2 regions of the Drancourtella sp. An57 genome follow, and region 1 is predicted to be linked to the other one. Evidence: a T-box and tRNA genes for the amino acid it is inferred to sense, from the RefSeq annotation. Region 1 holds a T-box; the other holds one or more tRNA genes.
The links. A T-box is a leader RNA that pairs with one kind of tRNA and senses whether it is charged. The one in region 1 lies ahead of proS (proline--tRNA ligase), so its partner is inferred to be a tRNA-Pro.
Positions count from the first base shown of each region.

Region 2: it encodes a tRNA-Pro, which carries the amino acid that the T-box ahead of proS (proline--tRNA ligase) is inferred to sense. The anticodon was not compared.

Region 1 is NZ_NFHY01000015.1:21,478-32,313, reverse strand. Features, by position in the region: gene B5G11_RS12330 (CCA tRNA nucleotidyltransferase) at 2-1,345, opposite strand; gene proS (proline--tRNA ligase) at 1,347-2,792, opposite strand; T-box leader at 2,904-3,108, opposite strand; gene B5G11_RS12320 (ABC transporter permease) at 3,183-3,938, opposite strand; gene B5G11_RS12315 (ABC transporter ATP-binding protein) at 3,938-4,867, opposite strand; gene B5G11_RS12305 (RNA pseudouridine synthase) at 5,121-5,819, shown strand; gene spoVG (septation regulator SpoVG) at 5,956-6,237, opposite strand; gene glgD (glucose-1-phosphate adenylyltransferase subunit GlgD) at 6,274-7,392, opposite strand; gene B5G11_RS12290 (glucose-1-phosphate adenylyltransferase) at 7,389-8,663, opposite strand; gene murC (UDP-N-acetylmuramate--L-alanine ligase) at 9,034-10,416, shown strand; gene B5G11_RS12280 (DnaD domain protein) at 10,541-10,836, shown strand, end outside.
Region 2 is NZ_NFHY01000011.1:45,214-56,049, reverse strand. Features, by position in the region: gene B5G11_RS10435 (YeiH family protein) at 1-5, shown strand, start outside; gene B5G11_RS10430 (polysaccharide deacetylase family protein) at 68-838, shown strand; gene dapF (diaminopimelate epimerase) at 892-1,695, shown strand; gene B5G11_RS10420 (LL-diaminopimelate aminotransferase) at 1,828-3,042, shown strand; gene B5G11_RS10415 (MerR family transcriptional regulator) at 3,135-3,926, opposite strand; tRNA gene B5G11_RS10410 (tRNA-Gln) at 4,075-4,145, shown strand; tRNA gene B5G11_RS10405 (tRNA-Pro) at 4,150-4,223, shown strand; tRNA gene B5G11_RS10400 (tRNA-Gln) at 4,298-4,368, shown strand; tRNA gene B5G11_RS10395 (tRNA-Pro) at 4,373-4,446, shown strand; gene B5G11_RS10390 (hypothetical protein) at 4,908-5,399, shown strand; gene B5G11_RS10385 (ABC transporter ATP-binding protein) at 5,473-7,203, shown strand; gene B5G11_RS16335 (hypothetical protein) at 7,200-7,460, shown strand; gene B5G11_RS10380 (ABC transporter ATP-binding protein) at 7,433-8,917, shown strand; gene B5G11_RS10375 (hypothetical protein) at 8,936-9,421, shown strand; gene B5G11_RS10370 (LytTR family DNA-binding domain-containing protein) at 9,425-10,189, shown strand; gene B5G11_RS10365 (hypothetical protein) at 10,200-10,836, shown strand, end outside.

The DNA of each region.
Region 1 (10,836 bases):
ACTATAAATGATTCATATTGGCCGCCCGGGTAATCAGGTAGTCTTTTTGATTTTTCTCCGGATCTTCCAGCACCTCTTCAAGAAGAGCATTCAAAATCTCTCCCATCTGCGGTCCCGGACTGATTCCGGCATCGATCAGATCTTTCCCTGTCACGGCGAGTTCTTTCAGCGATACACATTCGCCCTCATCCACAATCTCCTGGAAGCACTTTGCAACGCCTTCGATATCTGAAATCTTGTCTTCTCTGTGATACAGGCTCTGTGCCAGAGTATCTGCCATCCGGATTTCCAGATAGTAAGGGAACAGATCTTTTCCGATCTTGTTCACCGCCCTGCGGACCAGTCTCCGGTTCGGCGGCATCCGGTAGTCATGGTAGTAGACAAGTTTTGACACCTTCCGGATCGTATCATTATCAAATTTCAGCCGTCGCATGATCTCTTTTGAAATCCGTTCGCTTCCGATGGCATGTTTCTTGAAATGGGCAGTTCCGTCCGGATCCATCGTCTTGTATTCCGGCTTGCCCATGTCATGGAACAGCATGGAAAGGCGGAGAATCCGGTCTGCGCGGATATGCTTTAATGCCTCCACTGTATGCACGCCTACGTTATACATATGGTGCGGCGTCTCCTGTGTTGTCTCCATCATCCGGTCAAATTCCGGAAGAATCACTTTGGTGATGCCAAGTTCCCACGCCGTCAGCATCTCTTCCGGGTGCGGTGACACGAGAAGCTTTACAAGCTCGCTCTGAATCCGCTCCGCGCTGATTTTGACAAGGGTTCCGGCAAGCGCGCCCGCTGCCTCCTTTGTCTTCTCTTCCATGGAAAATCCAAGCTGTGCTGAAAATCGGACAGCCCGCAGAATCCGGAGTGCATCCTCCGTAAACCGCTCACGGGCATCTCCCACGCACCGGATGATCCCTTTTTGCAGATCCTCCTGTCCTCCGAACAGGTCACAAAGGCCGTCTTCATCGTTGTATGCCATGGCATTGATCGTAAAATCCCGTCTCTTGAGGTCTTCTGCAAGCTTTCCTGTAAACCAGACTTCTTTTGGGTGCCTTCCGTCTTCGTACTCGCCGTCAATCCGGTATGTCGTTACTTCAAATCCTTCTTTTTCTGCCAGAACAGTCACTGTGCCGTGCTCGATTCCGGTATCCACCGTCCGCCGGAAGATCTGCTTGATCTCTTCCGGCTTTGCGGATGTTGTGATATCCCAGTCCTCCGGCTCCCTTCCCAGTATCGAGTCTCTGACACATCCGCCCACTGCGTATGCGTCAAAGCCCTGTTCTTTGAGCTTTCGGATGATCCACTGCACTTTTTCCGGCAGTCTGATCCTGACCTGTTCCATTTTAGTATGCTTTACCCCAGAAAACTTTGTGTTTTGCCGGTTTTCCGCAGTAAATACATCTGTCGGAAATCGGCTCTTCATCTTCGATCAGACATCTGGATCCGGCTCCGCCTGTCTCTGCCTTGATCGCTTCTTCACAGCTTTCATCTCCACACCACATCGCTTTGATGAATCCTCTGTTGTCCTTGAATTTTGCAACCATTTCATCCATGGTCTCTGCCTCATCGATGTGGCCGTCCAGGAATGCTTTTGCTCTTGTATACATATCCTGCTGAATTGTCTCGAGAAGTTCAGCCAGTGCTGCCGGTACCTCGTCGATTGCTACAACAGTCTTCTCTCTTGTGTCACGTCTTACAAGGACTGCCTGACCGTTTTCGATATCTTTCGGTCCAAGTTCCACACGTACCGGAATTCCAAGCATCTCCTGCTCGCTGAATTTCCATCCCGGACTCTTTTCGGACTCGTCGATGTCTGCACGTAATCCTTCTGCGCGGATCGCTGCCAGCAGCTCTTCTGCACGGTCAAGAACACCTTCCTTGTGCTGTGCCACCGGGATCACGCGTACCTGTTTCGGAGCGATTCTTGGCGGAAGCACCAGGCCGCTGTCATCGCCATGTACCATAATGATCGCACCAATAATTCTTGTAGAAAGTCCCCAGGATGTTTCATAAACACTGTGGAGCTCATTGTTCTTATCCAGATATTTGATGTCGTATGCATCCGGGAATCCATTTCCGAAGAAGTGGCTTGTCGCGGACTGAAGTGCCTTTCCATCATGCATCAGCGCTTCTACTGTGTATGTGTCTTCTGCACCTGCAAACTTCTCACTTTCTGTCTTTCTTCCAGCTACATATGGAATCGCAAGAGACTCGCTGATGAAGTCTTTGTAGACCTTCCACATCATAAGTGTTCTCTCTTCTGCTTCCTCGTAAGTTGCGTGGATGGTATGTCCTTCCTGCCACAGGAACTCTCTGGAACGAAGGAACGGACGTGTCGTCTTTTCCCATCTCAGTACGGAATTCCACTGGTTCCATACTTTCGGAAGGTCACGGTAAGACTGCACGATACGGCTCCACAGATCACAGAACAGTGTCTCTGATGTCGGACGGATCGCATATCTTTCCTGTAATCTCTCTGTTCCGCCATGTGTCACCCATGCAGCTTCCGGAGCGAATCCTTCTACGTGATCCGCTTCTTTCTGAAGCAGATTCTCCGGAATCAGCATCGGAAGGTATACGTTCTCTACTCCTGTATCTTTAAATCTCTTGTCCAGATCTGCCTTGATATTTTCCCAGATTGCATATCCATTCGGCAGATAGTTCAGGCATCCTTTCACGCTGGAATAGTCGCAAAGCTCTGCCTCTCTCACCACATCCGTGTACCACTGAGCGAAATCTTCATCTCTGGATGTGATAGACTTTACAAATTTTTTGTTGTCCTTTGCCATGTCGCATTCTCCTCTCAATCAATATTTTTCACAGCTTCCAAGGACTTCTGCCCCCTGTTTTTAGAACGAAGTTTTCTGTTAAATAAAGAAAAACACCGGGCATCCGTCCCAAACAGGGACCGGATGTCCGGCGGTACCACCCTCATTAACCACAAAATCTGCGGCTCACTTCATTGATCATTAACGCTGATAAAACGCTGTACTTTTCATACAGGAACTCCAGGTCCGGTTCAGCCGTGATCCGTCAAAGGCTCGCACCACCCGCCTCTTCTCTGAAACTTCTCTTAGGCTTACTATTCCCCTTCATCGTTCATTTATTCGGCTTTCGCCATGAAATTATTCAAATTTTACCCGAAAAAATCAAGAGTGTCAAGTAAAAGGAGCGACAAATCAGTATTTGTTCATGACTCCATATCGCTTCACTCTTTTTAAAAAGAACTGAAAAACCAAACACCCCAGACAAAACATCGCTACATTCGACAGTAAAACCAGGAAGAAATCCGGAATACTGATTATTCCCGTCTTTAGTACTTTTTGCGAAATATCTATCTCCAATACAAAAGGCAGGATCCGTATGATTTTGAAGATTATATCCGGCATATTCTGGTAAGAAATAACAGTACCGGAAATCAGCAGCAGTCCGTATGAAACAATAGATTCAAACGATGCTGTTTTTGCAAACAATAATGTCAGGCCTGAAAGTCCGATCCCGATACCGGTAAATCCAATAATAGAAATAAGGAAAATCAGAAGCACTGCCGGTGTCACCGTAAATGTTATTTTCAGTGTCAATGATACTATGAGAAATAGAATACCGAATTTCAAAACGGAAATACTGAACATCACGAACGTCCGTAAGGTCAGGATTTGAAGAACAGAAACAGGTTTTAAGAAAATCTGTTCGATTGTTCCGACCTGTTTTTCGAACGATATGCTGGCAGACGCTTCCGCTATGATATATGACGCTATCATCCAATAAAGATACCCTATGTAAAACGCCCCGACATCAATCTGACTTTTTCCAAATCCGACAAAAAAAGCTACAAAAAGAAAATATTTGATAATAATATCCACAATCTGATCAGGATAATATGTTTTAAGTTCAATAAAGCTTTTTTTATATTCAGCTTTTAACAAATGAATCATCAATACTCATCCCCTTCCTTCTCCAGAAAGCGAAGCATGATTTCCTCCAAATCTGCCGTATCTTTTTTCATCTCTATTATCTCATAACCTCTGTCATACAATTCAGATATCACCTGAAAGATACTGTCCTTATTCATATTTTTCAGATACAAATTTACCCGCTTGTCTTCTTTTGTATATTCATATTTTTCAAAATATCGATCGATGTTTTCTGCTATCACAGAAATCGTATAGCGGTTTTCGCTGTACATCTCTTTAAACAAATAGGGATCTCCCTCATAAAAGATTTTTCCATTTTTCAGCACAAGCAGTTTATCCACAAGCAAATCTATGATATCCAGCTGATGGGAGGTAATGATAATGGTTACATTTTTTTGACGCGCAAGCTTCTTCAGGATTCCCAGAACCTTCTTTTTGGTTTGTACATCCAGCCCCAGTGTCGGTTCATCCAAAAACAATACCTGAGGATTCCCCAGTAAAGCAATGATGATAGACAACTTCTGCTGCATACCACGCGAATATTCTCCCACACATTTATCTTTTGCGTCATATAATTCAAACTCTTTTAAATAGAATTCTATCTCATTTTGAACAGATTTTATTTTTAACTTCTTCAGACTGCAAAAATACAAAATGTTTTCGTACCCACTGAGATACCAGTAGAGATTGCGGTTCCCCTCAAGTACAGACGCTACCATACTATAATACTTTTTATTTGGGATATTGCGAATATCCTTGTTGGCATATTCTATTTTTCCTTCATCAATCTCTAATAATTTCATCATTGTTTTGATTAATGTCGTTTTTCCTGCCCCATTTTCACCCAAAACACCTATGATTTCTCCACTTTGTATCTGAAAACTGATTCCATTTAAAACTTCGTAAGAATGAATATCATACCTTTTTTTAACATTTACTGCTTGAAACATTTTTTACACCTTTATTACTGATTATCATATTTTTGCAAATATTTAAGTATTTGCAAATCTCCCTTTTCCAGTTCTTCTGCCGGACAATAATTTCCATATATACTTTTTCCCTGGTTCCGTTTCTATTATACCATTCCCTTTGCCCGGCCGAAACATTGTTTCCCCCATTTTTTTGTGCCGTCCGGCCACATGGATTTTCCTTTGCCAACCATTCCAGGATATGATATGATGTGTGAAATGAAAGGAGCACATTATGAAACCAGAAATCTTATTCGAGGATTCCGAGATCCTCGTCTGTCATAAACCTGCCGGGATGGCTGTCCAGACTGCATCTTTTTCGTCCCAGGACATGGTCAGCCTTCTGAAAAATCATCTCATGCGGGAGGCAAGGAAAAGCGGGACTCCGTTGAAGGGGGCACCGTATCTTGCTGTCATCCATCGGCTTGACCAGCCTGTAGAAGGAATTCTCGTATTTGGGAAGACGAAAAAGGCGGCCGCCGCATTAAACACCCAGCTTACCGGGGATGGTTTCGGGAAATATTATGAGGCTGTCACGGAAGGTGCTCCGACTGAGTCTTCCGGAACTTTGACCGACTGGCTTGTCCGGGATGGACGCACGAATCTTTCTTCCGTCTGTTCACCGGATACGCCCGATGCCAAAAAGGCACTGTTGGACTATCAGGTTCTGGGCGAATTTACAAAGGATAGTCAGCGTTTCTGCCGGCTTTCGGTTCATCTGCACACCGGGCGCCACCACCAGATCCGCGTCCAGCTTGCCCATGCAGGGTGCCCGATTCTCGGAGACCGCAAATACAATCCGGACGGCATTCCTTCCCGCAGACTCCATCTCTGCGCCTGCCGGCTTGATTTTCTGCACCCGTCCACAAAAAAACCGCTTCACTTTGAAATCCGGCCCTTCTTTTCTGCGGAAGATCCGGGCAACCTCTTTTGATCTTTCCTGTGGCGAGGTCTTTTGATTTCCTCCATGGACCGGCAATCAAAAAGCCGGAAAAAGCATCCCTTTTCGGTATCTGCTTTTTCCGGCTTTCTTATCCTTTAAATTGTCCTTTACATAACCCTAAAACATTTTATTCCTGGTCTTCTCCGTCCTCTTCTGTCAAAGCCTGCTCATATTTCTCGAGGATGATGCTCTGGATACGGTTTCTTGTATCAGAATTGATTGGGTGAGCGATATCTCTGTACTCTCCGTCCAAAGCCTTTTTGCTAGGCATCGCGATGAACAGTCCTTTTTCCCCTTCGATAACTTTGATGTCGTGTACGACAAACTCTTCATCCATCGTTATTGACACAACTGCCTTTAATTTCCCCTCTTTTGCTACTTTTCTTACGCGCACATCTGTAATCTGCATATTACCTGCCCCTTTCTTAAGTACTATATATGCTCGCTAAAGCGCATATCTCTCATTCTTTTCGACAACAATTTTGATGCCGTTTTCCCCGACGTGCCTTGTGTTGGCACGGATTGTATCGCGGCTTTCCACGATACAGTTTTCAATGTATGTATTATCTCCAAGATAAACATCATTCATGATAATTGAATTTCTTACAACACAGTTGTTTCCGATGAATGCTTTCTTGAACAGGATCGAATTTTCCACGGTTCCGTTCACAATACATCCACTGGAGACAAGACTGTTCTTTACGTAGGATCCCGGATTGTATTTTGCCGGCGGAAGATCACTGACTTTGGAGTATACCGGCGGATACTCTTTGAAAAAGTAATTCCGCACTTCCGGCCTCAGGAAATCCATATTTGTCTGATAGTATGCTTCTGCTGTGGAAATATTGCTCCAGTAGCTGGAGATCTTATATCCGTAAATCTTTTTAAGATTCTTATAACGGATCAGGATATCGTTGACGAAATCGTAACGGTCCTCCTGTGCTGCATGTTCAATCAGATCGATCAGCTGTCTGCGGCGGATCACATAGATTCCGGTGGAAATGGTATTGGAATTTGCCACCATCGGTTTTTCCTCGAACTCCTGAATTCTCATGGAATCGTCCATCTTGATTGTTCCGAATCTCGTCGCATCTTCGCCCGGTGCGAGATCCTTGCATACTACTGTAATATCTGCTTTTTTCTTAATATGATATTCCAGAACTTCGTTATAATCCAGTTTGTACACAGCATCACCGGATGTAATGATAACGTACGGCTCATGGCATTTTTTCAGGAAGTCGAGATTCTGATAAATCGCGTCTGCGGTTCCCCGGTACCAGCTGCCGTTTTCCAGTGTAATCGTCGGAGTAAAAACAAAAAGTCCTCCCTGTTTTCTACCGAAATCCCACCATTTGGATGAACTCAGGTGCTCATTTAAAGATCTCGCGTTGTACTGTGTCAATACTGCAACTTTCTGAATATGGGAATTGGTCATATTGCTGAGTGCGAAGTCAATGCACCGGTAGCTTCCTGCCACCGGCATGGCTGCCACAGCCCGTTTATATGTCAGTTCACGCATTTTATGATTATTGCCGCCTGCCAGAATGATCCCTACTGCTCTCATACGCGTTCACCTGCCTTTATCAATGTCTCTCCGCTTTCCAGCACTCCGTTCGGATAGTCCTCCGCCTCTGTCACGCCGCTGATGGCAGTATTCTTGCCAATCTGAACATTGGACGGGATCACGGAATTCTCTCCGATCGTCACAAGCCCGAAGGAGTAGATCGCCGGCTTTTCCTTATTCGGCACATCACTTCCGATGCCCAGCGTCACATGATCTCCAATCCGGACATTCTCCGCAATGATCGACTTGTCAATCACGCCGTTTTCACCGATCACGGTGTCTTTCATAATAATAGAATCTCTGACAACCGTTCCTTTTCCGATCACAACCCCGGCACCGATCACGGAATTACGGACTTCTCCGTAAATCTCGGAACCATTGCTGATAATGCTGCGTTCCACAACCGCCTGATCGGAAATATACTGCGGCGGCAGGATCGAACTGTTTGTGTAAATCTTCCAGAATTCTTCGTAAAGGTTGAATTCCGGGATCAGATCTATCAGTTCCATGTTGGCTTCCCAGTAGGATCCAAGTGTTCCTACATCTTTCCAGTAACCATTGTACTCATACGCGAAAAGACGCTTGCCATTTTCATGGCAGTACGGAATCACGTGCTTTCCAAAGTCACAGGACGGCTCGTCTGACATTTTTACAAGTGCATCTTTGAGCACCGGCCAGCTGAAAATATAAATTCCCATGGACGCCAGATTGCTCCTCGGCTCCTTTGGTTTTTCCTGGAAATCATTGATGCGTCCTTCCTCATCCGCAACTACAATTCCAAACCGGCTTGCCTCCTCAAGCGGCACCGGCATGGCAGCGATGGTGACATCCGCATTGTGCTCTTTATGATAATCCAGCATTACTTCATAATCCATTTTGTAAATATGATCACCGGATAAAATAAGCACATAGTCCGGATTAAACGACTCCATATAATCCAGGTTCTGATAGATCGCATTTGCCGTTCCAGTATACCACTCGCTGTTCGTGCTTTTCTCATATGGCGGCAGAATCGTGACACCGCCCACATTGCGGTCCAGATCCCATGGGATTCCGATTCCAATATGAGAATTCAGACGAAGCGGCTGATACTGTGTCAGGACTCCGACTGTATCGATCCCCGAATTAATGCAGTTACTGAGCGGAAAATCGATAATCCTGTACTTGCCGCCGAACGCTACTGCAGGCTTCGCCACTTTGGCAGTCAAAACACCAAGCCTGCTTCCCTGTCCACCGGCCAGCAGCATTGCTATCATCTCTTTTTTTATCATGTCCTCACCCCTTGTCAGTAATTTAATGTCATTATTATAACACACTTTTTATAAATATCGAGTAAATTTTATATATTTTTGCCGTTTTTCTTCTATTTTTTATGCATTTTACATAATCTTAACCGCTTTTTATAGACACCGTGTTGTTTTTAAGGCAATTTTGTGTATTTTTTTCTCTCCTGCTCTATATATTACTATGCGGACAGGCTTTCTTTCAGAACTGCTTTTTCACATTTTTCAGGGTAAAATGTTCTGGCCTTGAAGCGTTGTATCTTTCATTTTGTTATGCTACAATGAACGGGAACAGCAGACCGGCAGGGATTTTCTCCCCGCCGGTATGTAAAATAAGCCAGAAACGGAAGTGTAAAATATGTACAAAATTAACTTTAACGAACCTGTTCATATTCATTTTATCGGCATCGGCGGTATCAGCATGAGCGGGCTTGCCGAAATCTTACTGGACGAACATTTTACCGTCAGCGGTTCTGATAATAAGGAGTCTTCTCTCACAGATCATCTGGTTTCGATGGGCGCGAAAGTTTTCATCGGTCAGAAGGCTTCCAATATAGAAGATACTGTACAGGTCGTCGTGTACACGGCGGCCATCCACGAAGATAACGAGGAATATCAGGAGGCGGTAAGACGCGGCCTTCCGATGCTCAGCCGGGCCGAGCTGCTTGGCCAGCTGATGACCAACTACAAAATTCCGGTCGCAGTAGCCGGAACCCACGGGAAGACGACGACGACTTCCATGCTTTCCCATATTCTTCTCGCCGGAGAGAAAGATCCTACGATCTCCGTAGGTGGTATTTTAAAGGCCATCCACGGCAATATCCGTGTCGGCGGCTCCGAGGTCTTTGTCACAGAAGCCTGTGAATATACAAACAGCTACCATCACTTCTTCCCGAAGATCAGTATCATCCTGAATATCGAGGAAGACCATATGGACTTCTTTAAAGATATTGACGACATCCGCAATTCTTTCCATACCTTTGCGAAGCTTCTTCCTGATGACGGCACTCTGATTATCAATGGAGAGATCAGCCCTCTGGAAGAGATCCTGGAGGGACTTGACTGTAATGTCATCATCTACGATGTGCACAGGGAAAATGCGGATTTCAGCGCAAAAGAGATTACCCACAATGAGAAAGGCAATGTTTCTTTCCTTCTCCTTGTAAAAGGACAGGAGGCCGGTCGGATTCATCTTTCCGTAAACGGACTTCACAACGTATCCAATGCCCTCGCGGCCATTGCTGCTGCATCTCTTCTGGATGTCCCGATGGAGAAGATTCAGGAGGGACTTCTCTCTTTTGAAGGGACAGACCGTCGTTTCCAGTATAAAGGAGATGTTAACGGTTTCCACATTGTGGACGATTACGCGCACCATCCGACCGAGATCCGGGCTACTCTGGAGGCGGCAAAGTCTTACCCGCACAAGGAGACATGGTGCGTCTTCCAGCCTCACACCTACAGCCGGACAAAAGCCTTTTTCCATGAGTTCGCGGATGCACTTTCCCTTGCGGATCATATCATTCTTGCAGATATCTACGCGGCCCGCGAGACCGATACACTCGGCATGTCTTCCGGGCTTCTGGCGGACGAATTAAAGGCAAAAGGGTGCGATGTGCACTATTTTCCGGGCTTTGATGAGATCGAAACATTCATTTTGGAAAATTGTAAAAAAGACGACCTGTTGATAACTATGGGGGCCGGAGATGTTGTAAATATTGGGGAGAGTCTTCTCAAACGGTAGTTTTCCACAGAATCCACACTGTTTTATCCACAAAGTGTGGGAAAAATAATGCTTTTTCTCCCGGCCTGAAAGTGCTATAATACCTTTACTTTAGAAAGAAAGACAGAGGTTTCAAGGAATGGGCATGTTAAAAATCACAGACTGTACGGAACAACATTTTACATGTGTTGATCATGCATTTATCGACTCCTACATGGCAAAGGCAAACGGGGAATACGTTAAAGTATACCTCCTTTTGCTGCGCCGTATGGAGAGCAGTTCTCCTTTTTCGGTTTCCGAATTTGCGGAGATTCTGGATAACACGGAGGGCGATATTATCCGCGCTTTGAAATACTGGGCGAAGAAAGGGCTTCTTACGATCGAATACGGCCCGGACGGCGAGATGCGCGGACTTCAGATGGATGCGCCGCAGAAAGCGGA
Region 2 (10,836 bases), on a different contig from region 1:
GGTAAATGCGTAAAAGAAAACTTCGGAGCATATACTATAAGAACAATAGATGCTCCGGAGTTTTTTTATGTCTTTTCAGAAAAAAGCATGGAAGAAATACATCCTTTTTGCCGCGGCAGCCTGTTTCCTGCTGTCGGGCGGAATCTGGTATGTAAAAGAATACACCACTGTCGGAAACAGCGTAAACGGTCATGAAATGCCGGTCTGTTCTGTGGAGACGGATGAAAAACAGGCGGCCCTGACCTTTGAGACTGCCTGGGGAGACAAAAAGACCGGGGAGATCCTGGACATATTAAAAGAAGAGAAGATACGCGCCACCTTTTTTGTGACTGCCGGATGGATGCGGGAGCATCCGGATCTGGTCGGAAGAATGAAAGCGGAAGGACATGACATCGGAACGATGGGAGTCCGCCATGAAAATCTGTCGGAACAGACATCCGCGGAAATCAGGGCAGAACTGCAGGAAGCAGAACATACCGCTAAAGAGGAAGGGATTTCCATGGAACTTTTCCGCCCTCCCTATGGACGATACAGCGACACACTGATCCGGACTGCTGCGGAGGAAGGGTTTTTTACGATCTGTTGGTCAATCGATTCACGGGACTGGAAAAACTATGGGAAAAGAAGTCTGATCAAGGAAGTGGTCGAAAGTGAAGAGCTCCGGAATGGAGCCATTATCCGTCTGAACAGCGAAGCAAAATTTACAAAAGGTGCATTAAAAGAACTGATCGAAAACATAGAGGAAAAGTCATATGAGATTGTTCCGGTTTCGGAGATGATACTAAGAGACAATTATCACATGGATGTAAAAGGAAGACAGATCCCAAGGATGACATAAAATGCCGCTTTTCTTCATACAATACCAGAAAACAACAGGAGGAATTTGTGCAGATGCATTTTGTAAAAATGGAGGGATGCGGCAATGATTATATCTACGTGGATCAGGAAAAAGAGCAGATCGTAAATCCGCAGACCCTGGCGAGAAAAATCAGTGACCGCCATTTTGGCGTTGGAGCGGACGGAATGATTCTGATCTGTCCGTCCGATACGGCAGACTGCCGGATGGAAATGTATAATGCGGATGGGTCCAGAGGAAAAATGTGTGGAAACGGTGTCCGCTGTGTGGCAAAATATCTCTATGATTATAAAAAGATACGAAAAGAGGAGATTGCGGTAGAGACCGACAGTGGAATCCATACGGTCCGGATTCTGGAAGATTCCGGAAAGGCTACAGTGGCCATGGGCACCCCGGTTATTGAGGAGGAGCCTTACGTGATCTCGATGGAAGGACAGAAGACGGAGATGATGATTGTCTCCATGGGAAATCCCCATGCAGTCATTTTCATGGAGCCGGAGGAGGGAAGCTGGAAAACATGGAATATGAAAAAGGCGGAAGCTGTCAGTACCCATTCGGACTTTCCGGACGGGATTAATGTAGAGCTGGTGCAGGTATATTCCGAGACCGGTATGAAAATCCGCGTATGGGAGAGAGGAAGTAAGGAGACCCTTTCCTGCGGAAGCGGAGCCTGTGCCGCGGCAGCGGCGGCCATCCGGAGCGGAAGAACAAAACAGAAAGTGAATATTGAAATGCCGGGAGGTATGATGGAAGTAGAATGGGACAGTGACGGGCAGATGTATCTGACCGGAGGATGCCGTTTTGTATGTGAAGGGGAGTACCCCGGAAGTGTCGGATAGATAAAAAAATAAGCGTAGTACGAAATTGTACTACGGATCTGAAAAATCTCCTTTACGTGTTTCGTGAAATGTGTTATGATAGACGCGGCATGAGTTTAATACACTAAAGAAATAAAGAGAAGGAGACAGGGTATGTTTAAAATTAATGAAAATTATCTGAAACTTCCAGGAAGCTATCTCTTTTCAAATATTGCAAAAAAGGTAGCGGCATATACCGAAGCAAATCCGGACAAATCTATCATTCGGCTTGGAATCGGTGACGTGACACAGCCGCTGGCACCGGCGATTATCGATGCGCTTCACAGCGCGGTGGATGAAATGGCGCACGCAGAGACATTCCACGGATATGCCCCGGATCTTGGATACGAGTTCCTGAGAAGTGCAATGGCAAAGAATGATTATGAGGCAAGAGGCTGTGAGATCTACGCAGACGAAATCTTTATCTCCGACGGAGCAAAGGGAGATTCCGGAAACATTCAGGAGATCTTTGACCAGGACAATAAAATCGCTGTCTGCGATCCGGTATACCCGGTATATGTGGATACGAACGTCATGGCAGGACGTACCGGTACCTATGATCCGAAGTCCGAAATCTGGAGCGATGTGATCTACATGCCGTGTACGGCAGAAAACGGATTTGTGCCGGAGCTTCCAAAGGAAGTGCCGGATCTGATTTATCTGTGCTTCCCGAACAATCCGACAGGATCTGCCATCACAAAAGACCAGCTTCAGGTGTGGGTAGATTACGCAAATAAAAACGGATCCGTCATCATTTATGATGCAGCATACGAGGCATATATTTCCGAGGAAAACGTACCGCACACGATTTACGAGTGTGAAGGCGCAAGAACCTGTGCCATCGAGCTTCGCAGCTTTTCCAAAAATGCCGGATTTACAGGAGTGCGTCTCGGCGCAACAGTGATCCCGAAGGATCTCAAATGCGGCGACGTGATGCTTCACTCCCTTTGGGCAAGACGTCACGGAACCAAGTACAACGGGGCTCCGTACATCGTACAGAAAGCAGGAGAAGCAGTGTATTCCGAGGCAGGAAAAGCACAGTTAAAAGAGCAGATTGCCTACTACATGAGAAACGCAAAGACAATCTATGACGGGCTGAAAGACGCAGGCTATACTGTATCCGGAGGCGTAAATTCGCCGTATATCTGGCTGAAGACACCGGACAACATGACGTCCTGGGAGTTCTTTGATTATCTGCTTGCACAGGCAGGCGTTGTAGGAACACCGGGATCCGGATTCGGACCAAGCGGAGAAGGATATTTCCGTCTGACTGCATTCGGTACTTACGAAAATACAAAGGCGGCAGTAGAGAGGATCAAAAATCTGTAGGACGCTCCGGAAAGCGAAAAAGCAGGCCGAAAGAATCAGGTGAAAAATAAAAGCATCAAAAAAGGACATCTCCGAAAAACGGGGATGTCCTTTCAGGTGACAAGAAGCTGAAGTTCTGTGATGTGTTCATCCGGGTCCGCAGACTGATGGATATCAACCCAGAGCAGCTCAAGAAACCATGGCCCGGCCGTAAGTCCATGCTCCTGGGCGTAGGAGAGCAGTTTCGGGATGCCTTCGGCATTGTGGACGGTGCTTCCATGGTAGCTGTAGGAAAGATAACGTCCTTCCGGCAAGGTATCCGGACCGTCCTCGGCAATGAGAAATACTCCCTCGTAGCCAGTGTAATTTCCTTCCCTGGCAGATGCGGCAGGCAGCAAAGAACCGATATGATTGCTGCCGATAATATAGAGAGTGTCCTGGGACTGGTTAAACAGCTGTTTCATCAGTACATCCATCTCTTCGTCCTTCTGATAACCAGAGTGAAGAATATGGCAGGACCGCGCAGGAAGCAATTTTTCCGTGACGGTCTCAAGAGGCTGATCCTCCGCCTTCCGGATCGTTGCAAGGCGCTCCTGCACATTAGACTGAAGCTTCGTAAGGTCTGTGATTTTCAGGCGGATCGCATCCAGCTCATCCCGGAGCAGCTGTTCCGTCGTATGAATACTCCGGTCATTTAAATATTCCCGGATCCGCTCCATGGGAAATCCAAGCCCCCTAAGATCCCGGATCACATTCAGACGCCAGATATCATTGAGACGATAGAGGCGGTATCCGTTTTCACCGCGCTTCGGTGTCAGGAGACCAAGCTCCTCATAGTAACGCAGTGTGTCCACACTGATCTGATACAGCTTTGAGATTTCTCCGATTTTAAAATACTGTTTCATAAGCGCCTCCTGAAAAACCATTGTTGTTCGTATTATATCAGGGTTTGGAAGAAGGTGGAAGAGAAAATGAAAAAAAGTGTTGACAATCAAAATTTTTTTGATATAATAGTCTTGTTCGCTGATAAAACAGTGACACGGCAAATGCTGATGCGGATTGGTGTAATGGCAGCACAGCAGACTCTGACTCTGTTAGTAGAGGTTCGAGTCCTCTATCCGTAGTTATCGGAGTGTGGCTCAGCTTGGTAGAGCGCTACGTTCGGGACGTAGAGGCCGCAGGTTCAAATCCTGTCACTCCGATCACCGGAAAAACTCAATTTTTGCCGATGAAAACAACATATATTAAAAACGCTTTGAAAGACAGAAAGCAGCGATGCGGATTGGTGTAATGGCAGCACAGCAGACTCTGACTCTGTTAGTAGAGGTTCGAGTCCTCTATCCGTAGCTTTCGGAGTGTGGCTCAGCTTGGTAGAGCGCTACGTTCGGGACGTAGAGGCCGCAGGTTCAAATCCTGTCACTCCGATTTTTTTATTAGATACCGTAAAGCCTTAATATCAGGGTTTTACGGTGTTTTTATTTTTTGCGAAAATATAACTGAATTTCTAAAAAGGTTTTGTCAATACTTATCCAATGAAGTAATTTTTAAAAAGAATGATCCAGTCGGAAAGGGCTGCATCCGGTCCGTACTCGTGGCTCTGGCATGAGTATAGTACGGTTCTTAAATCAATGCGGCGCCAGTTAAAAAACTCCCTTTGCCTGTAGACGGGCAGGGGAGTTTTTTGATGAATGACTTTTTAAAGATCTCCTAAAAGAGCTTATCAGACAGAGCAGGAGGCGGAAGTGAAAATAACTGAGATGAGAGATAAAAAGACACTATGAGCGAAATGAAGGACAAAATAGGATAACCTTCTTGTTAAACTGCTGATTTTATTGTAAAAATAAAGAAACTTGATTGTAAAATTTTTATAAAAGGAGATTGATGAGATGAGCACAAAAAGGATGAAGAAGATTGTGGCAGCTGCCATTGTAACAGCAACTGTATGCGGAATGATGGCGGGATGTACGTCGAAAGAAGAAAAAATTGAAGTGAATGCGTCCACTTCTCCATACGAAGATATGGTGGATTATTTTGAGCAGGAAGGACTCATTTTGGAGGACTGCGAACCGGTAGATATCAATGAAACACCAGGATATCTCACAGACAATACGAATGGACAGTTTACTGAGACGAAAGTGGCGGATAAAGCATATGATTATGATGGACTCTGGCTGTTCTGGTGGGATCCGGAAAACAAGACGGATCTATATGAAAACTATGAGTCTATGGCTGCCAACCAAGGAACGATAGTCCTTGCCGGAGGCGCTGCGGTCCTTGAGACGGAAGCGGTAAACGGAACTTACGCAATTGCATTTTCAGAGGATTATGAAAAGAAACAGGATGCGGTTAAAGTGTTTGAAATGATAGAAAACGAATAACAGTTCAATGTGATTTGCACTATTTATATTCTAGTACCAATGCTCTGAAATTAAGAAAAGGTAGGGAAACAATATGGAACGGGTTTTTGGAAAAGACAGGGGCAGCATGGGACGCTTCTTCCGCATGCTGCAGAAGGCAAGACTTCCTTATCTGTGGATTCTTGCATATATTGCCATTACAGCTCTTCTTAGCAATGTAGGAATCAGCGTAACGGAATACACGGCCGAATTATTTGCCGGGAATGTGAATTTTGGTACTGTGGTTCTTCCGTTTTTGGCGTTTACATTATTATCTCAGCTGATCAATTCGGTCAGCAAGATTATGAGTAACTTGTGTGTTGCGCGAATTGACCGTAATATCAGGAAAATGATCTGGAGTAAGACCGTCAGGCTGCCGCTTCGATATTACGAAAAAAATAAGCCCAAAGAAATGATTTCCCGTATTACAACAGATATCACGGCAATCAGTCAGTTAATCATGCAAGTATTTGTTGCGATTCTCACTTCCGCATATACGCTGGTCATTACGCTGGGAAAAATCGGATCCTACGACCAGAAGCTGATGATTGCTCTGATCGCGGTTCTTCCGCTGAATTTAGTCATTGCATTCGTCATGGGAAAGATGAAGTTCGGAGTGCTGGATCTGGTAAATCAAAAAAATGCAGAGCTGACACAGACGATTGCAGAAAAAACCAATAATCTTCTTCTCGTCAAATCTTACGGAAAAGAAGAAAAAGAACTTCAGACAGGGCGGGAGAAAATGAAAGAGCTCTATAAGAGTTCGATTCTGAATGCATGGCTGGGATTCGCAACTCCAATGTATGCATTGGTGGGAGCTATGCAGTTTATTGTGATCGTGATGGTAGGCCGAAGCTTTTATTCATCCGGCGCATTGACTCTTACCCAATGGATCGCCTATTATGGATTCGCGGTGAATATCGTTAATCAGCTCAGCACGTACTGTGTATATTGGACAACCTTCAAGGGTTCCCAGGGAGCGACCAGAAGAGTAGCTCAGATTATGGAAGAAATGGAAGAAGACGTAGAAGCCGGCGAGCATGTGGAACGTCTCAGCGGCGATATTGAATTAAAAGAGGTTGATTTTTCTTATGAAGAGAAACTTATATTCGATAAACTCAATCTGAAGATCCCTGCAGGGCGCGTGACGGCGCTTATCGGACCGTCAGGAAGCGGAAAGACGACCCTTCTGAATCTGGTGGAGCGTATGTATCCGGTTTCGGGAGGCAAGATTTTATTTGGGGGCAAAGATACCGCACGGTATTCGCTCAAGAGCTTCCGAAGCGAGATCTCATACGTAACACAGGAAAGTACATTGTTTGCAGGAACGCTCCGCGACAATATCCTGTTCGGAATTAAGAGAGAAGTCACGGATGAAGAACTGGAAAAAGCATGTACGGACGCAGAAATCATGGATTTTATCAGGGAACAGCCGGAGGGCTTCCAGACGGATGTAGGCGAGCAGGGCGACAAACTTTCCGGCGGACAGAAACAGCGGATTGCTTTTGCGAGGGCGCTTCTAAAACAATCGGATTATCTGTTTATGGATGAGGCGACCGCGGCTATGGACATCCGGGGAAAAGATCAGGTATGGAAGAGTGTGAAACGGCATATGGAAGGTAAAACCGTGCTTATGGTTGCCCACGACAGACAGACCGTACAGAAAGCAGATTATATCATAGTAATGCATAACGGAAGGATTATCTGTCAGGGAGAACCGGAGGAAGTATATGCCGAGAATACATATTACCGAGAATTAATAGGAAGTGAGGGACAGGGCAGATGAAAAACAACAAACATGTAATATCGTTTTTTCTGAACTTTTACAGAAGGCTTTCGATCCCCTGGTGGCTCTACCTGATTGCATTCGGAAGCGGCGTGGTTTATGCCGAGATCGGAATGAGAGTATCGGAGTATCTGGTCCGTGTGAACAAGGGGGAACTATATAATTCTGTTATTTTAGGCTATGTGTTTTTTACGATTTTTAATCGTTGCTGGGATTTTTGCGGCCGCTTGTGCAAGAGTATGCCAATCAAAAAGTGATCCTGCGGGTAAGGCTTTCGATGTGGAGGAAGATCCTGCATCTTCCGATGGATCAGTTCGAAAAGGAACAGCCGTCCTCGCTGGTGTCGGCCGTTACGAACGACGTAACTCAGGCAACTCTGGTGATCAGCGGAATATTCTCAGGAGCTGCGTCGCTGTTTGGATTTGTCCGCGCCTGTATGATCTTGTATCAATACAATTCGCCTCTCACAGCATACCTTTTGATCTGCATACCGGTTGCGGTGGCAATGTTTATCATCGTCGGCAGGCTGCAGTTTACTATAATGAAAAAGCGCTATGCGGCGTTGAATGAAATGACCACATTTTTCTCCGAACACCTGTCGGCCGGGAAATATGTAAAAGCGCAGGTAATGGAAGAAAAAGAGCTGGAAAGCGGATATGCGGCAATCGATTCACGGTATAAGGCAGATATATACTATGCTTTCATGGAGCAGATTCAGGTTCTGGCCAATTCCCTTTATTCGCTTCTTACGACTGTTGTAATGGCAGTGGGCGGTTCCAGATTGATTAACGCCGGGAAAATGGAATCAACAGGGATTAATATGTTCAGCACCTATATGACGCAGGTGAATCTTTATATGGCGGAGCTTTTGACGGTGTGGCAGAACGTGATGGGCTCAAAAGGCGCACTTGTTCATGTCGGGGATATTCTTGATATGGAAGAGGAACATACAGAAAAAGGCAATTCCTGGACAGAATCCGAGAACAGAGATATTGTATTCAAAAACGTGAACTTTGGATACGGGAACGAAAAAGAAATCCTTCACGACTTTTCCGTTTGCATTCCGGGAGGAAAGACAACGGCAGTGATCGGCGATAATGGTTCCGGAAAATCTACAGTCATGAAACTGATACAGGGATTCTACCAACCTGATTCGGGAGAAATATGGGTCGGAGGAAACAAAATAAGCGAAACGAGTCCCCGGGAATGTCATAAAAAATTTGGCTATGTACTCCAGAACAATCCGCTGATGTCAGGTACAATCCGGGATAACATTCTGTATGGTGCAGAGGGAGAAACGACGGAGAAAGAGATGAAAAAAGCAGCGGAAGAAGCCAGAGCGGATTCTTTTATAGATGCGCTTCCCAACGGATATGATACAACTCTTGGAGAGGCAGGAAACCGTTTGTCAAGCGGTCAGAAACAGAGAATAGCCATTGCCAGGGCATTGATTGCGAAGCCGGAGTATCTGATTCTTGACGAGGCAGGGGCGAGTCTGGATCATGACACGTATATGAAAATCTATCATAGTATCGAGAAAAAGATGGAAGGCAATACGATTGTTTTCATTGCCCATGATATGCGCGAGATTGCAGAAGCAGACTATCTGGTTGTTATGTGTCACGGACGCCTTGAAGCTTGCGGAACCCATGAAGAAGTACTTGCCGTAAGCAGGACTTATCAGGAATATCTGCAGTCTGCTGAGGCATCTTAAAAGAAAGAAGGAATGATTATGAAAAAATTTACGATTGTGTCTTCCCTGCTTTTCGTATTACTGTTTTGTGGGATGGTAGGATATGTGGCGTCGTCTAAAGACTTTATGCCTCCAAAAGAGGAAGAAGCGGCTGTGCCTGAAGAAGAGGATAAAGAAATGCCTGTCTGGAATAAGACAGTGGATGAACTTGTCTCATTTCTGGAGGAGAAGGGGCTGATCCATGCGGACACGAAAGTGACGCTTAGTGCGGAAGGCCTGTGTACGCTCGCGCTAAGGTATGACGGAGCCGAAATATACTGGTGGGATCTGGAAAATCTGGATCCGGAATCTGACGAGTATCAGGCATATGAGAGTCTCAGGACAAAAGGCGAAATCAATTTATATGGAGCCGGTACGATTATTATGCCGAAGAAAAATGGTCCTTTTGCACTTTTATCAACCTATTATGAAGGTGATGTGGAGGCATTAGAAAAAGCGTTTGAAGAATTTGGTCAGGAGAATTGATTGATGAAAATGAAGCTTGTTTTGGTAGAAAGTGATGAAACATTGTGTACAGAACTGAAAGAATTACTGGCGTTTTATAATGTATTTGACATTGTGCATACCTTTGACGGAATCAATGAAGCCAATAAATATATCTGTCTGAACGATGTGGACGCGGTGTTTATCAACATAAAAACAGGAAATCCAAGATATAGCGGGGACGGCTCCTTTCTGGCATACAATCTGTCCCAGATAAAGCCGGATGTCTTGGTGGTGTTGTATTCAGAAGAAAAGTTAGAGGCAGGGCAGGTATTTGACTGCTGCTGCGATGAATATTTTCGGCTTCCGTTCGATAACCGTGTGCTTCAGCGTGTGGTTAAGCGGCTGCAGTATTTGTTTGAGCTGCTCCAATACAAACGGTTATCTGTGAACCGTTCTATGATGATCAAGACGAGAAACGGATATCAGCTCGTGAATATTGATAAGGTTCTTTTTATCGAACGGACGGACCGAAAGAACAAGATGGTGATGGTGGACGGAAAAGAGATGGTCCTTGCCGGATATTCCATGAATGAATTGGAACAGATTCTGGAAGGTTATAATTTTTACCGGTGCTATCAGTCATTTATCGTGAATCTTTCCAAAGTATCTTATGTTCGGGCGGATAATGAATCGAAAAATTTTGCGCTGATTTTCGACGGATATGCAGGGGAAGTTATGGTGAGTCGCGAGAAATATAAGGAAGTACTCCAACTGCTAAAAAGTAAATATGCGAAGCTTACGCTTTAGGAGGAGAAAGATGAAGTCAAAAGTTTTATCGTTTGTCGAATATGATCAGGTGGATATCAGTATGTACAAGAAAGTATTCAAGCTTGATGAGAAGGCGTACAAGAAAGAAATAGATTTTATAAAAAACAAGAACAGCACATGGGAAGAAGCGGGGGAAGTTACGGACGGAGCACTTATTGTATGCGATATGGAATCGGCAAATCCGTTTTTTAACAGAGAGAACGTGAAAATTATGGTAGGACAGGGGTTCTTTCACAAGAAGCTGGAAACGATGTGCATCGGGCTGAAAAAAGGGACGGCCGGTGAGCTGGACGTCGACGGAGAGAAAGTGACTGTAACGGTTCGTTCCATTCAGCAAAAAAAGATTCCTGTGATCACGGACGGGATGATAGAAGCTCTTGGAATTGAAGGAGTGAGCAATATAGAACAATATGAGGCTCGTCTGATCCGGGAACAGAAAAAGAAGATTGCAAAAAACGAGGGATACGAAGCAGTCCAATATGTGATAGACAAAGTTTTTGAGGCCAGTACGTTTGATCTTAAGAAGGCGGACTGGAAAGAAATGACAGATCATGAAATTAAGAGATTGAAGACAATTTCCAAAGAACAGGGGTTGAATCTGGAAACCATGACGCCAGAGGAATTTG